2 linked regions of the Mastigocladopsis repens PCC 10914 genome follow. The protein of the gene in region 2 binds, or shares a complex with, the protein of the main gene of each other region. Links are inferred from orthologs where the notes say so. Each region holds a gene or a part of one and is shown on either strand. Other genes may lie near its edges.

The links. Proteins that work in one complex are often made in the same cells at the same time.
Region 1: the proteins of tsaD (region 2) and MAS10914_RS0122125 are in contact, whole or in part, in a crystal structure (PDB 6N9A), measured with the Thermotoga maritima proteins. The link is inferred for Mastigocladopsis repens PCC 10914 from one-to-one orthologs. Residues at the interface, in WP_004082750.1 of Thermotoga maritima: Cys10, Asp11, Arg49, His50, Leu82, Gly84, Gly135, Gly136, Glu154, Thr155, Leu156, Asp157, Asp158, Ser159, Glu162, Asp165, Lys166, Arg169, Leu170, Tyr175, Lys213, Thr214, Leu217, Tyr218, Gln221, Arg222, Asn324; in WP_004082108.1 of Thermotoga maritima: Leu37, Gly38, Lys46, Lys57, Val59, Lys60, Ser61, Thr63, Phe64, Thr65, Leu66, Met67, Val69, Pro71, Tyr82, Arg83, Leu84, Asp86, Asp88, Phe89, Asp93, Ile128, Asp130, Glu131, Arg134.

Annotation. Positions count from the first base shown.
Region 1 is NZ_JH992901.1:4,518,180-4,523,584, forward strand. Bases 2,533-5,405 are described here. They hold MAS10914_RS0122125 (bifunctional alanine racemase/tRNA (adenosine(37)-N6)-threonylcarbamoyltransferase complex ATPase subunit type 1 TsaE), read right to left. Parts: upstream 4,264-5,405; coding sequence 3,802-4,263; downstream 2,533-3,801. Other genes in these bases: MAS10914_RS0122115 (dihydroorotase), read left to right, coding at 2,533-3,403; MAS10914_RS0122130 (gluconeogenesis factor YvcK family protein), read right to left, coding at 4,336-5,405. Outside these bases: circadian clock protein LdpA, read right to left, coding at 1-482; lepB (signal peptidase I), read right to left, coding at 1,183-1,827; more of MAS10914_RS0122115, read left to right, coding at 2,081-2,532. UniProt on the Escherichia coli protein: Required for the formation of a threonylcarbamoyl group on adenosine at position 37 (t(6)A37) in tRNAs that read codons beginning with adenine.
Region 2 is NZ_JH992901.1:5,859,347-5,867,216, forward strand. Bases 2,099-4,902 are described here. They hold tsaD (tRNA (adenosine(37)-N6)-threonylcarbamoyltransferase complex transferase subunit TsaD), read left to right. Parts: upstream 2,099-2,877; coding sequence 2,878-3,927; downstream 3,928-4,902. Other genes in these bases: MAS10914_RS0128035 (photosystem I reaction center subunit III), read right to left, coding at 2,200-2,703; MAS10914_RS0128045 (alpha/beta fold hydrolase), read right to left, coding at 3,949-4,902. In the rest of the region: extracellular matrix/biofilm regulator RemA, read left to right, coding at 1-50; gmk (guanylate kinase), read left to right, coding at 221-820; MAS10914_RS0128025 (photosystem I reaction center subunit XI), read right to left, coding at 1,014-1,532; MAS10914_RS0128030 (hypothetical protein), read right to left, coding at 1,831-1,974; MAS10914_RS0128050 (GNAT family N-acetyltransferase), read left to right, coding at 5,314-5,862; MAS10914_RS0128065 (Tic22 family protein), read left to right, coding at 7,055-7,858.

The sequences.
Region 1 (5,405 bases), 1.3 Mb from region 2 along the record:
GATCTTGTATAAATTATATCATATGGACAAATTGGTATGCAACGACCACAGCCGTAGCACTTTTGTGATAGAATTCCCGAAAAGTCGTTTTTTATACTCTTAAAAACAATTGCTTGCGCTGGACAAATTTTTTGGCATGGTTTATCACAATCTATGGGGCATTCTGTAGAATTAAATTCAGCTTTGCGAAAATGAGGGTCTTCTCCATCGTTAAGGCTAACCATCAAAAAAGGCGATTTTCTGCCCCACCCAAAACCTCGCTGCCCAGCAACCTTTGCCAACTCAGAGGCAACTTGCAGCGCTTCTTGGACTGCGGCAATTACAGATGGATCGGCGGCAACATCTATGCAGTCAGCACCAGCCAAGGTGTAGGCTAATGTTAAAGTTCTGACTGCAGGCAGATGTTGGTAGCTGGCTCCACAAATGAGCTTGAACCAGCGACCTTCCTTAAGCGATCGTAAAGGGTCTAGCAGATCATTCACATTATCTATTATGCTATGCAATAGAAAAATATAGGATGTAACTCACACAAGTTTTGAGTCCTAAATTTTTTCATTTGAACCTAGAAACGTTCTGTTTTCGAGTCTTTTAAGACTTTCTAGTTAAAGTTATATTTTTTGAGTTTTCTCTTCGTTATTACTTGCAGTATGAGGGACAAACTATCAATCACAAAGCTTGATTGTATTTGTTTTTACTCAACAGCCAGTTCTGCTTATTGACAGGTATATTGACAATAGATATGCCATCATCTGGCTTGTACCGTAATACCAAATAAGTCATCCGGTGCAAGAGTTCCAAGGTGCGAGTCCCCCTCAGGGAGGACAGTGATTTTATTGTCAATCAACAATGTCAATAAGACATACTTTTTTGAGAGGTGGATTGGGCTAAATCCTTGATGCAGTAGGTGTTTAACCTGCTTGCCACCCGCTCTAGAGGCTAATGTGGTTATAAGGGTATAAAGTGTTTTACAAAACCAAAATAATGGTCTTATAAGAACACCATTACTACCGATACAGTGGTGATTTATCTATTCCTCCAACTTGATTAAGCGGCCAAAAGCGAATTACGGCACGCCTGATAATGTTCTTGCGCGGGACAACGCCCCAGCAGCGGCTATCATAGCTACTGTTACGGTTATCGCCTAACACTAGGTATGAGATAGATATTCTTTATATTCTTTAATTATGGATACAGTGGCGACTTATCAATTCCACCAAGGTGATTCAATGGCCAGAAGCGAACTATGGCACGACCGATAATATTCTCACGCGGAACAACACCCCAGCAGCGGCTATCATAGCTACTGTTACGGTTATCTCCTAACACTAGGTATGAGTTGGGCGGTATGGTGACAGGTTGGGATAGGAAAGGTGGTTGCTGACCTGATGTGCAAACATCGATGATTGTACGCTGTTCAGCGCTTAGGTACTTGTCTTCCTGTAGAGGTTTGTTATTGATATAAACTTTTCCATCCTTGAGTTGTACCTTTTCTCCAGGTAAGCCAATGACACGCTTAATAAAGGCATCTTGGTATTGTTCTTTTTGTAATTCTTCTGTAGGGGAAAATACTACAATATTGCCTCGCTGCGGGTTAGAAAATTTATAACTCAATTTATCGACAATAATTTTGTCTGCCTCCCACTGGTTTGGAGAACCATGCAGGGTTGGTTCCATTGAACCAGAGGGAATCCAACGAGCTTCAGCAACAAAGGTGCGAATTCCCAAGGCTAGGACAATACTTAATACAATCGTCCTACTGAGTTCTGCGAGCCAAGAGTTATTGGGTTGTGGGCGGCTAGAGTTGTTATCAGACACTTGATTTTGCATGAAATTACAAAAGTAATGGCTTGAGATGCAGGTGATTCACTTGCCCCAGCAGGGATGCTGTATCTATTTATCTTAACTTTACAAATTAGCTGTTGAGGTTATGTAGTCATCTTGACAGGCTTTTTCGTTCATTAAGAAGAATCAAGTTTTAGGTAAAAAATAACACAAAAACCCCGTTAAGAGTCCAACTAAGTTTAACTTATAGGACTCGTTATCTGTTAAACTCAGCTCTTGTTTTAACGCAGTTGCCCCCATGTCATCTCCTACGAGTTTGCTGATTCGTCGCGCTCGCATAATTTTACCCAACGGTGAATCGCTTGTTGGGGATGTGCTGACGCGCGATCACACAATAGTCGAAGTCGCACCAGAAATTTCTGCTGCAACGCCTACCACAGAAATTGACGCAGAAGGGTTAACTTTGTTGCCAGGAGTGATTGATCCGCAGGTACACTTCCGGGAACCAGGACTGGAACACAAGGAAGACTTATTTACCGCTAGTTGCGCGTGTGCCAAAGGGGGAGTCACCTCCTTTTTGGAAATGCCGAATACACGTCCCTTAACCACGACCCAGCAAGCTCTAAATGACAAGCTACAACGAGCTTCACAAAAGAGCTTGGTTAATTATGGCTTTTTTATCGGGGCAACAGCAGACAACCTGCCTGATTTACTTTTGGCAAAGCCGACGCCAGGAATCAAAATTTTCATGGGTTCAATGCATGGACAGTTGCTGGTTGACCAAGAAACCGCACTCGAGGCTATATTTGCCCAAGGCGATCGCTTAATTGCCGTTCATGCTGAAGACCAAGATAGAATCAACCAACGACGCAAGGAATTTGCTGGGATTACTGATCCTGCAGTTCATTCCCAAATCCAAGATAATCAAGCAGCGCTCTTGGCAACTCAACAGGCATTAAGACTTTCTAAAAAATATCAACGTCGTTTGCATATTCTGCATATGTCAACGGCAGAAGAAGCAGAGTTACTGCGTCAGGATAAACCAAGTTGGGTCACAGCAGAGGTGACGCCCCAGCATTTATTTCTCAATACCAGTGCTTATGCAAAGATTGGCACTTTGGCGCAGATGAATCCACCTTTGCGATCGCCTCACGATAACGAAGTCCTTTGGCAAGCTTTGCGTGATGGAGTGATTGATTTCATTGCCACAGATCACGCCCCACACACCTTAGAGGAGAAAGCTCAACAATACCCAAACACTCCTTCTGGGATGCCCGGAGTAGAAACTTCCCTACCTATTATGTTAACAGCTGCAATGCAGGGTCAGTGTACCGTTGCTCAAGTGACTCAATGGATGTCACAGGCTGTAGCCAAAGCATATGGCATTCCAAATAAGGGGGCGATCGCTCCTGGTTATGATGCCGATTTAGTTCTTGTAGATTTGAATAATTCTCACCCTGTGTTACGTGAGGAATTGTTGACGAAGTGTGGTTGGAGTCCTTTTGAAGGCTGGAACCTTACTGGATGGCCTGTAATCACTATAGTAGGCGGTCAGATTGTGTATGAAAAAGGCAAGGTAAATACACAGGTGCGGGGTCAAGCTTTAACTTTTCGTCATTAGTTATAAGTTATTCATCCTATGGGAAGCGCTCCTAGGTGCTTCCCAGTTACAAGCATCAGCTTTTGAACGTGTCCAGCAGATAATTTCTCTGCTCGACACGTTTTTAATTTGATACAGACTTTGTCCAATATAGATGCAATTTTACGTAGATATTTGCTTACATAGTTAAAGGGTCTAGCAAATAAGCTGTCGATTATCTCATTTTCCATTCAGAAAACCTGATTGTAAGGGCTTGAGCCTACAAAAAGTGCCAGTAAGACGTGGAACAGCTGATCAATGCTGGAAATACCTCCTGTCAAATAATTTTCGAAGTCATGGGTGTAATCAAGATGAAAATTTTAACTAATCCAAGCTACGAACGTGGTAGTGGCAGATGTCACCAGGGTGAAAGGAATGAATTACATTTGCAGAGCAGCGATTTTTTCGCTTATGTCACAATTATGCGGAGTAATTTCGGCTTGACGAGAGCCTTCATCCCCATAAATCAAGCACACGTTCAAATAACGATCCGGCTTGTAGGGCATTCGTTCCGCCCATTCAATCGCAACAATTCCTGGTGTGACCTCAATACCTTCCCAGTAGGTTTCTAGGTTTAAAGCAGCGACTTCTTTTGAGTCCAAGCGATATAAATCAAGGTGGTAAAGGGGAAGGCGTCCTTGTGTGTACTCGTTAACGAGAGTGAAAGTTGGGCTAACAATTGATTCAGTTATGCCCAAACCTTCCCCAATACCTTGCACTAAAGTGGTTTTGCCAGCCCCTAAATCACCTTCTAGTAAAATGACACTTGCCTTATTCAGCGATTGACCGAGAGTGATTCCAAGCTTTCGTGTCGCTGCTGCATCTGCTAGAAAAATTTTCATAAATGGGTCATTTGATAGTTGTTAGTTGTTGGTTATTTCACTACCTACTACCCACTATCTACTAACCACAACTCACCTTCCATGATGCGCTCCAGTGTACCATCGCCACAACACTCGCGCCAGTCGTTGGGGGTTGTGGCGAACAAAACCTGTTTCATCTTCATGCATCACATTAGCCAGAACAATTCGCCGTCCCAGCCCCGCTACGGCTTCTCGATCTAGGAAAACAGGATGGGACTGTTGTTGAGCATAGCGGATAAGTGCGTGAGCAGTAGGAGATTTTTTGTGTACCAGGACAGCATTAAATAGCGGTCTGCCGCAAGCAGCATCAATCGCCCTGATGTGGTCAGCAACGGTGTATCCCTGAGTTTCTCCAGGTTGTGTCATGATGTTGCATACATAAATACGCGGTGCTTGCGAGGCGGCGATCGCATCGGCAATCTCTGGTACCAGCAAATTGGGAATGACACTGGTGTAAAGACTGCCAGGACCCATAATGATGTAATCGGCTTCTTTAATAGCCTTGATAGCTGCTGGCAAGGCAGGGGGATTTTCTGGAATGCAGCCAATCTTGACAATAGTACCACCAGCTTCCGTAATTTTAGATTCCCCTTCTATGCGGCGACCATCGTCTAACTCAGCCCAGAGGCGCACATCGCTCAAGGTTGCTGGCAAAACTTGTCCCCGGATGGCTAGGACTTTGGAACTGGCGGCGACACCTCTTTCCAAATCGCCAGTAATGTCACTCATCGCCGTCAAAAATAAGTTGCCAAAACTGTGACCACTCAACCCATCCCCAGCCTTAAATCGGTACTGAAACAGTTCTGTCAATAACTTTTCTTCGTCAGCCAGTGCGGCTAAACAGTTGCGAATATCTCCAGGTGGTAGCACGCCAAATTCCTGGCGTAACCGTCCAGAAGAACCACCATCATCAGCTACGGTGACAATGGCGGTAATCTTGGCGCTATAAACTTTCAATCCCCTAAGCAATGTGGAAAGCCCTGTACCACCGCCAATTGCGACAATTTTCGGTCCCCGATACAATCGGCGATGTGCCAGCAGGACATCAATAAGTTCCTCATCCCCTTCTGGTCTGAGTACCTGAGTAATTGAACCTACTGTCCGAGTTTGCCCCCATAGAA
Region 2 (7,870 bases):
CGAATCGCTTTGTGATTACCCGCGATCATCATCAAGCTGTAGATAATTGACTAAAGGTAGGTCTATAGCGCCACGCCTATTTGCGCCATATCAGTAGTACCATGTGAATTAAACTAGTTTTATGTCACCCAGGCTACAAAGCTCCGTAAGTCAAGAGTCATCCAGCTAAAGACTATTGACTAATGAATAGTGTCTACTGATTAATTTACAGGTTAAGCGGATGATGCAAGTTATATCTACCAAAAGTGCTGCTAGTACTAAGGAATGCCCAACTGTGGGCAAGCTGATTATCTTGACTGGCCCAAGTGGAGTTGGCAAAGGCACTTTAATGCGATCGCTCCTCCAGCGTCATCCCCAACTGCAATATTCCATATCCGTGACGACTCGTTCTCCTCGTCAGGGGGAAATTGACGGCAAAGATTATTACTTCATCAGCCGTAGAGAGTTTGAACAATTGGTGGCTGCTGGAGAATTACTGGAGTGGGCAGAATTTGCTGGTAACTATTACGGTACTCCCCGGAAAGCCGTAATTAACCAAGTTCACTCTGGCAAGTGGATTGTGCTGGAAATTGAGCTAAAAGGGGCACGACAAATTCGCGCTTCTTATCCTAACGCCCTCAGCATTTTCATTTTGCCGCCTTCTTTGAGTGAATTAGAGAAACGGATACGCAGTCGCGCCCAAGATTCGCAAGAGGCGATCGCTCGTCGTCTGCACCGTGCCCAAGAAGAAATCAGTGCCGCTGATGAATTTGATCTTCAAATCGTTAATGACGATTTTGAAACTGCTCTAAATTCTATAGAAGCGGCTATATTTGGATGATTTTAATAACATATTTGATAATGACTTCATAAATTCCACAAAACCTTATCCCTCACCCCTCCTTTGAACTTCTGTTCGGTTAAGAATAGTAAAAAAAGGACACAAACAAAGAGCCATGTAAGCCTTTTCTTTGTGCCCTTTTTTTATCATTTGTTCTTCGTCTAATAACGAGTGACCAAGAACCAATGACTAATTAACCAAACAGACTTTGAAGTAGACCTAGATTACTAGTTAAAAAGTAAGCAACTACTGCACCACCAATGCCACCAATTAAGAAAGCACTGGCAAAGCCGTTCCAACCTTCTTTTGATCTAAAAGCATCTGGAGGGTTGGGTGTGGTGACAGTAACGTGTGGTTGAGGGGGATTGCTATTGCCATATAGAGACAGACAACCAGTCAGAATGACAATAAAGCTTAAGGTTGCCAGTAATCCAGCTAAGTTGGCATTAGCCGTATCGCGCAGGGGACCCAATTTGGCGAAGGGACCAAAAATCCAGTAACCATGAGCCATGCCAATTTCTAGTCCTCTTCGGAATGGAGTTATCCCTGAGCGATAGGCAGGCAAGGTATTAATGTACCATTTGACCAAGGGAGAAGCATTAATCGGTGTCTCCAGGTTACCTTGTTGTGGATCGCGCCATTGGGGAAAGACAACCTCCTGATTTCTTGGATCACTAGGGCGATTTTTTGATGCATCTACTGCTTGTGCTATATCTGCCATATTTTATGTTTGCCTCTAGATAGAATCGTGGCATTATTTTCAAATTAATAATAATTGTTAATTGTGACTAAATTTCATTTTTACTATTGAAGTTTATAAAAATTAATTTACCTGTTTTAGATATTTTTAAACATTTACAATTTGCATTCTGCCTATAGTATCACGAGTTTGAAAGCAGTAGTTTTAAAGTTTAATTTCAGGAAAGCTATGAGTTAGGAGTTTTAAATTATGAATCATGAATTCATAATTCATAATTTGAAATTCCTAACTCATAACTTTTCTTCGTAATTTACGGCAGTGGATGGAAAAGTAGATCTGGGAAGAAGTAGTTAAAGACAATCAACAAAACGGCAGTCACAATCAAATTGGCAAACAACAAAACTGGTGCCAGGGAAAGATATTGAACGAGATAATTTGGCTGATTTTGCGCCATGAACCATTCTCCTAAATAAGTTAGTTCAATGAATGAATTTTGGATTGAGAATTGTTAGTTGTTAGCTGTCAACAAGTATCACTAACCCTATGGCTGACGCCACGGCTTTGCCGTTAGGGCAGCTCCTCTGCAGGAGGCACGGTGAAAGCTAGTTGCGGAACTGTCGGGCATTGCCCGCTCAACACAGTGGCTCACCACTAACCCACTTCCAATCTAAAATCCTGACTAGCGTGGCGAAATGGGAATTTCTTCATCCTTGGCTGTTAATTCGCCTGACAGCAATTCTCTCAGGGCGGCTACAGGCCAAGTAAAGCCTGAGAGCATAATTGGCAGCGCTTTTGGCACTTCAATTTTGACTTCTTTCCATTCCACGTCACCGCCTTCTTTCTTGATTGTTTGCAGATAGGTACGACCTACCCAGCCAATCCAACCAGCAATATAGAGGAAGATAATGCCAGGAATTGTGAAGTCACCAACATGGCTGAGACGACCATCCACTATTAGATGAGGTAGACCTTCGGGGCCGCACAGCTGCTGAGAATAACGCTCAAATCGTTTTTCTCCAGAAGCGGGGTCAAAGTTAGTAGCACGGGCAGCTTGTACCCGTTCTTGGAAGGCAGGAGATTCACTGCAAGGCACAAGATTTGCCCCTGGAGTCTGCGCTTTGGCTGACGGGGCAAAGTTGAACCAAACACAAATCGCTAAAATCAGAGCTAACAAGCATCGCATGAAGTTGTTTCCTTCTATTACGAAACAAAAAGTTTTTTGTACAAAACGAAGCGGCTTGTACAATCTTGATTTACATAACTAGCAAGTCATAATACTCTTGCGCGTGAACCGAGTAAAGTTGAAGGAAATAAAAGTTAAAGCTTCGAGACAAACCCTTATCAGCAAAATTCTTCAATGGCAACCGTTTTAGCTATAGAAACCAGCTGTGATGAAACCGCCGTGGCAATTGTTAACAATCGTCAAGTTTGTAGTAGTATTATTGCCTCGCAAATCCCAGTCCATCAGCAGTATGGTGGAGTCGTGCCGGAAGTGGCATCGCGCCAGCATTTAGAAACGATCAATGGGGCGATCGCCCAAGCCTTGCAACAAGCAGAACTAGACTGGGACACAATTGATGGTATCGCAGCTACTTGTGCCCCTGGATTGGTTGGGGCGCTGTTGGTCGGGTTAACTGCTGCCAAAACCTTGGCAGTGGTACATAACAAGCCATTTTTAGGAGTTCATCACCTCGAAGGTCACATTTACGCCACTTATTTGAGCGAGCCAACTTTAGAGGCTCCTTTCCTTAGCTTATTGGTTTCTGGTGGTCACACAAGCTTGATTTATGTTAAGGATTGTGGTGTGTATGAAACTTTGGGCGAAACTCGTGATGATGCAGCAGGTGAGGCTTTTGATAAAGTGGCACGTCTGTTGCATTTGGGGTATCCTGGTGGACCAATGATTGACAGGCTAGCAAAAGAGGGAAATTCACAAGCCTTTACCCTACCAGAAGGGAAAGTCTCCCTACCAGGTGGCGGATATCATCGGTATGATACGAGTTTTAGTGGGTTGAAGACAGCGGTACTACGGTTGGTGCAGCAGTTTGAAAAAAATGGGCAATCTCTGCCAACGGCAGATGTAGCGGCTAGTTTTCAGGAGACTATAGCACGATCCCTCACCAAAAGGGCAATTGCCTGTGCCCAAGACTATGGTCTTTCCACCATTGCTATTGGTGGAGGTGTAGCAGCCAACACTGCTTTGAGACAACATTTACAACGTTCAGCAGAAACTCATAACTTGCGCGTGCTCTTCCCCCCTCTAAAATTTTGCACCGATAACGCCGCTATGATTGGCGCTGCTGCGGCTGACCATCTCAACAGAGGTCATACCTCCCCTCTCACCACAGGCGTTCAGTCTAGACTAGCGCTGACCCAAGTCATGGAGTTGTATCGGCATGAGGAATAAGGGGGAAAGGAACAAACGGAATCACCCAAGGACTTCTCCCCTTTTCCTTTCTTCCTCTCCTTTAGAGCGCTGGAGAACGAGAGAGCGGATGTGAGTAGCAACTGCATCTGGCTGTTCTAACATTGCCAGGTGTCCGCAATCAGGAATTTCGATAAAATTGTCGCCACAGTAGCTGAAAAGAGGGTGAAAGCTAGCTAAATGGCGGACATACTTGGGTTCCATAACCTTGTCTTCCGCACCAGCCAGGAAATAAATCGGTTGCTTAAGTTGAGAAACGAGTTGAGGCAAGTGATTAATTTCTTCTTCTGTTGTAGAATCTAGCAGTGCTCCCAAAGCAGCTTCTGGATCTGCAACAACGAAATCAATCACCCGCTGACGTGCCCAATTGCGCTCCAAAGGGCGTGCTACACTCACTCTGGTAAATAGCAAATCAATCAGAGGCACTTGGCTAAGCCATCTGGGGCGAACTTGCAAAAACCGCTGACCCGCTGAACGAAACTGCTCAAAGGCTTCTTTGAGATAAATTCCACCACCTGAGTTAATACAGATGACTCCTTTAACACATTCTGGCATTTGGGCGGCACCCCAAAGGGCGATCGTACCTCCCAAAGAATGACCAACCAGCCAAGCGCTCTTAACGTTGAGTTGTTGCAGGAGAGCTACTAAATCCTGAGCATAGGCAGCCGGAGTATAAACAGAATCAAAGGGATTAACAACCGCACTACTAGATTTAGCACTTAGGCTGAAATAATTTTGTTCTCGACTAAAATCAGTTTTTAGCCTGGGCTGGGACTCTCCAAAACCTCTTAAATCATAGGAAAGACATTGAAAATCATCTGACAACGGGGAAATCACAGGTTGCCAGTACCCACGGCTATTGAGCCATCCGTGGATAAATACTAAGGTGTGGGGGTAGGAAGTGGGAGCTGTTAGCTCGTATGCGTGTGGAACGCCCAAGATTTCGATGGTTGCCATACTCTTATCGTACCCCCTTCAGGGAGGCAGCTGGGGAGATAGGGAGGTGGGGAGTTGGACAGTTGGGGAGGAGGAGAGAGTAGCAGAGTTTCTTGTTTGACCCCATTGCCCCATCCTCCCACTTTCTCATCTTCCCAACAACTTAGGTCGCACTCCTTCAGCAATTTTGTGACCTAGATCTAGTAAAAACTTCCGTTTTATTTAATTTCTCCTTGGCTTTGCAACAAAATGCTAAAGTTGAAAAGGATTAGTGTGAGACACGCGCTTGCCAACTACTGTCATTGAAAATCCCGAAAACACACAAAAAGCCGTATGTGTAAGAGGGTATAAAGGTGGGTAGTTCGGTGATACGTGAATCAGCACTCTTCTCAGTGAAAAGCAATTCAGTTATACTACCCGAACCGCGTTGGCATGGGTTTTTGGAAAACTTGGTTTAGTACATCAGAAGCTGCCTCAACGACCAGGACAACACCCTTTGAAGAGTATGCAGTGGAAACTGTGGGCAACTCAAGCTCTACTGGTGTTGGCGAACATCAGCAGGAATCTCGCATAGTTTTTAGTACTGAGCGAGATATTGATCTGTATGAACTAGAAGAACTATGTGATTCAGTTGGTTGGTCGCGTCGTCCTCTACGAAAAGTGAAAAAAGCTATTGAGCATAGTTTCCTCGTAGCCTCCATGTGGCAAGTGCGAGGAAACAAAAAGCGACTCATTGGTTTTGCCCGTGCAACATCAGATCATGCCTTTAATGCCACAATTTGGGATGTGGTAGTTCACCCAGAATTTCAAGGGAAAGGGCTGGGGAAGGCACTTATGAAATATGTACTCAAAAAACTTAGGAGTGAAGAAATTAGTAATGTTACTCTTTTTGCTGACCCCCATGTTGTAGACTTCTACCAGACTTTGGGGTTCATGTCCGATCCAGAAGGCATCAAAGGTATGTTTTGGTACCCTCATTAATTTTTAAATAAACACAGTAGCTTTTACCACAAACTAAGCTATAATCTTAGAATTTGACTATTAAATGCTGTTTGCTGTAGAGCCAAAATCGGTAATTTCTCTTGTGGATTATTCCAAACTCTAAGGAACAGGCAAGTAGTTGTTACCTGTTTGAAGTTGGTGAAAATAAGCGAAGCAAAGTTTAGCAAAAGGAAGTGATTGCAAAAAGTCAAAAAGCGTGATAGCATTACAATGCTAATCTAAAAAATTACACAAGTAAGTCAACTAAGGCACTCTTAGTGCTTTACAAAACTAAAGATTAGCTCTGAATGATGCTTTAATCGGGATGTAGCGCAGCTTGGTAGCGCGCCTGCTTTGGGAGCAGGATGCCGCAGGTTCAAATCCTGTCATCCCGACTTGCTACAACAGTAAGTCAAAAAACCCTAGATCTGTAAACGGAGCTAGGGTTTTTTACATAGTCCAGCAGGTAATTAGCCCAAGCCAAGAGCATACTATATCTAAAAAAGACACGCAAGATTTGTTAAACGAGATGAAGCAGCAACTTCCCAACAGATATGGACGGAATTATGAAAAATTTGTCTAGATACCCTCCGGGAAGTTGTCCTGTTGGGCATCTACACATCCTGTCATCCCAATTTGGTAATGCAAATCACTAAATCTTAACCCATAAATGAATCTAGTTTTTTTTCCACAAACCATCAATAAATTAAATCAAAACTTCCAAATTTGAGTTGACTCTGACTGTTAGTTTGATTTGTAAGTGTATGTACAGTTAAATTGCATATTTTCTCGTAAGCTGTAATTGTGCTGTTTTACTATTTATTCTCTACTAGACAAACTTATTTCTTAGCAGAAAATCATTGGAGAAGTACAAAAACGTGTAAACATTGAGACATTTTGCAGCAGCCATAGGAGGAACGATTTAATATTTATTATCGTCAACTATAGCTAAGAAAGCCAATAAAATGGCATGTGACACCTCTGTTAAAGAGGACTTTTTTCGCCGCTCTTGTTAACATACAGCAGGCATCTACGGTTCAAACCCAGTTCCCAACAAGGCGAAATTCAAACACCAACAACAGCACAGTCAATTAGCCAAAAGGATACTATAACTAAAACTAGTTGGATCTGTGTGCAAACCCAACCAATTGTCGGACTTAATTTCAGAAGAGTATTAATGCGAGGAGAAGTCATGAATTTATTAGTTCGCTGGGGCACAACATTAACTTTAGTGGGGAGTACTCTGCTGGCAACAGTTTTTAGCGGAAATGCTCCAGTGCTCGCATTGACAGAACAACAAATTAAAGAAAAATTAGACCCAGTACCTGTGTTTTTGATTACTAACAACCAAGGTGTCCCTCTCACTCGTACTGTGCCTAACAATGGGCAAAATGCACAAAAGAAAGAAGCCACGGTGACAGACGTTTTTATGAGTGGGCAGGAGGCTCAGGCTTTTATCAACCAACTGCGGAACGTGCAAGGCAAAAACCCGAAAATGGCAGAAATGTTAAAAAGCCTGCAAGTGACACCAGTACCCTTGGGAATGATTTATCAGAGACTTCGAGATAATGCTAAAAAACCAGACAGCCTCGTGTTTGCTTTTAATCCTGGAAAGCAGGATATAGAAGGGGCTATGGCATTGCTACGCCAAAGCGGTAAAGAAGTCAAGCAGTTCCCCAGTGTACCGATTTTTATCGTTAGGTCGCCAGAAAAGGGGTATGTTTCTGTCAAACGGAAAACTGACAATAAGGAAGTTATTCCTCTGTTCTTAAGTCAAAAAGACGCCCAAGGTTTGTTGAACCAAGTGAAACAACAAGTTCCTAAGGCTGACATTCAGGTGGTGGACATAGACGGAATCATTCAAACATTGCGAGCAAAAAATGATCCATGGCTAAACCAAGTTACCATAGTCCCCTCTTCTGAAACTATGCAGTATATCGTTAGCAAGCAAAATAATGCACCCAAACCCGCTGCACCTGCTGCTCCCAAGAAATAATAAAATTATGCC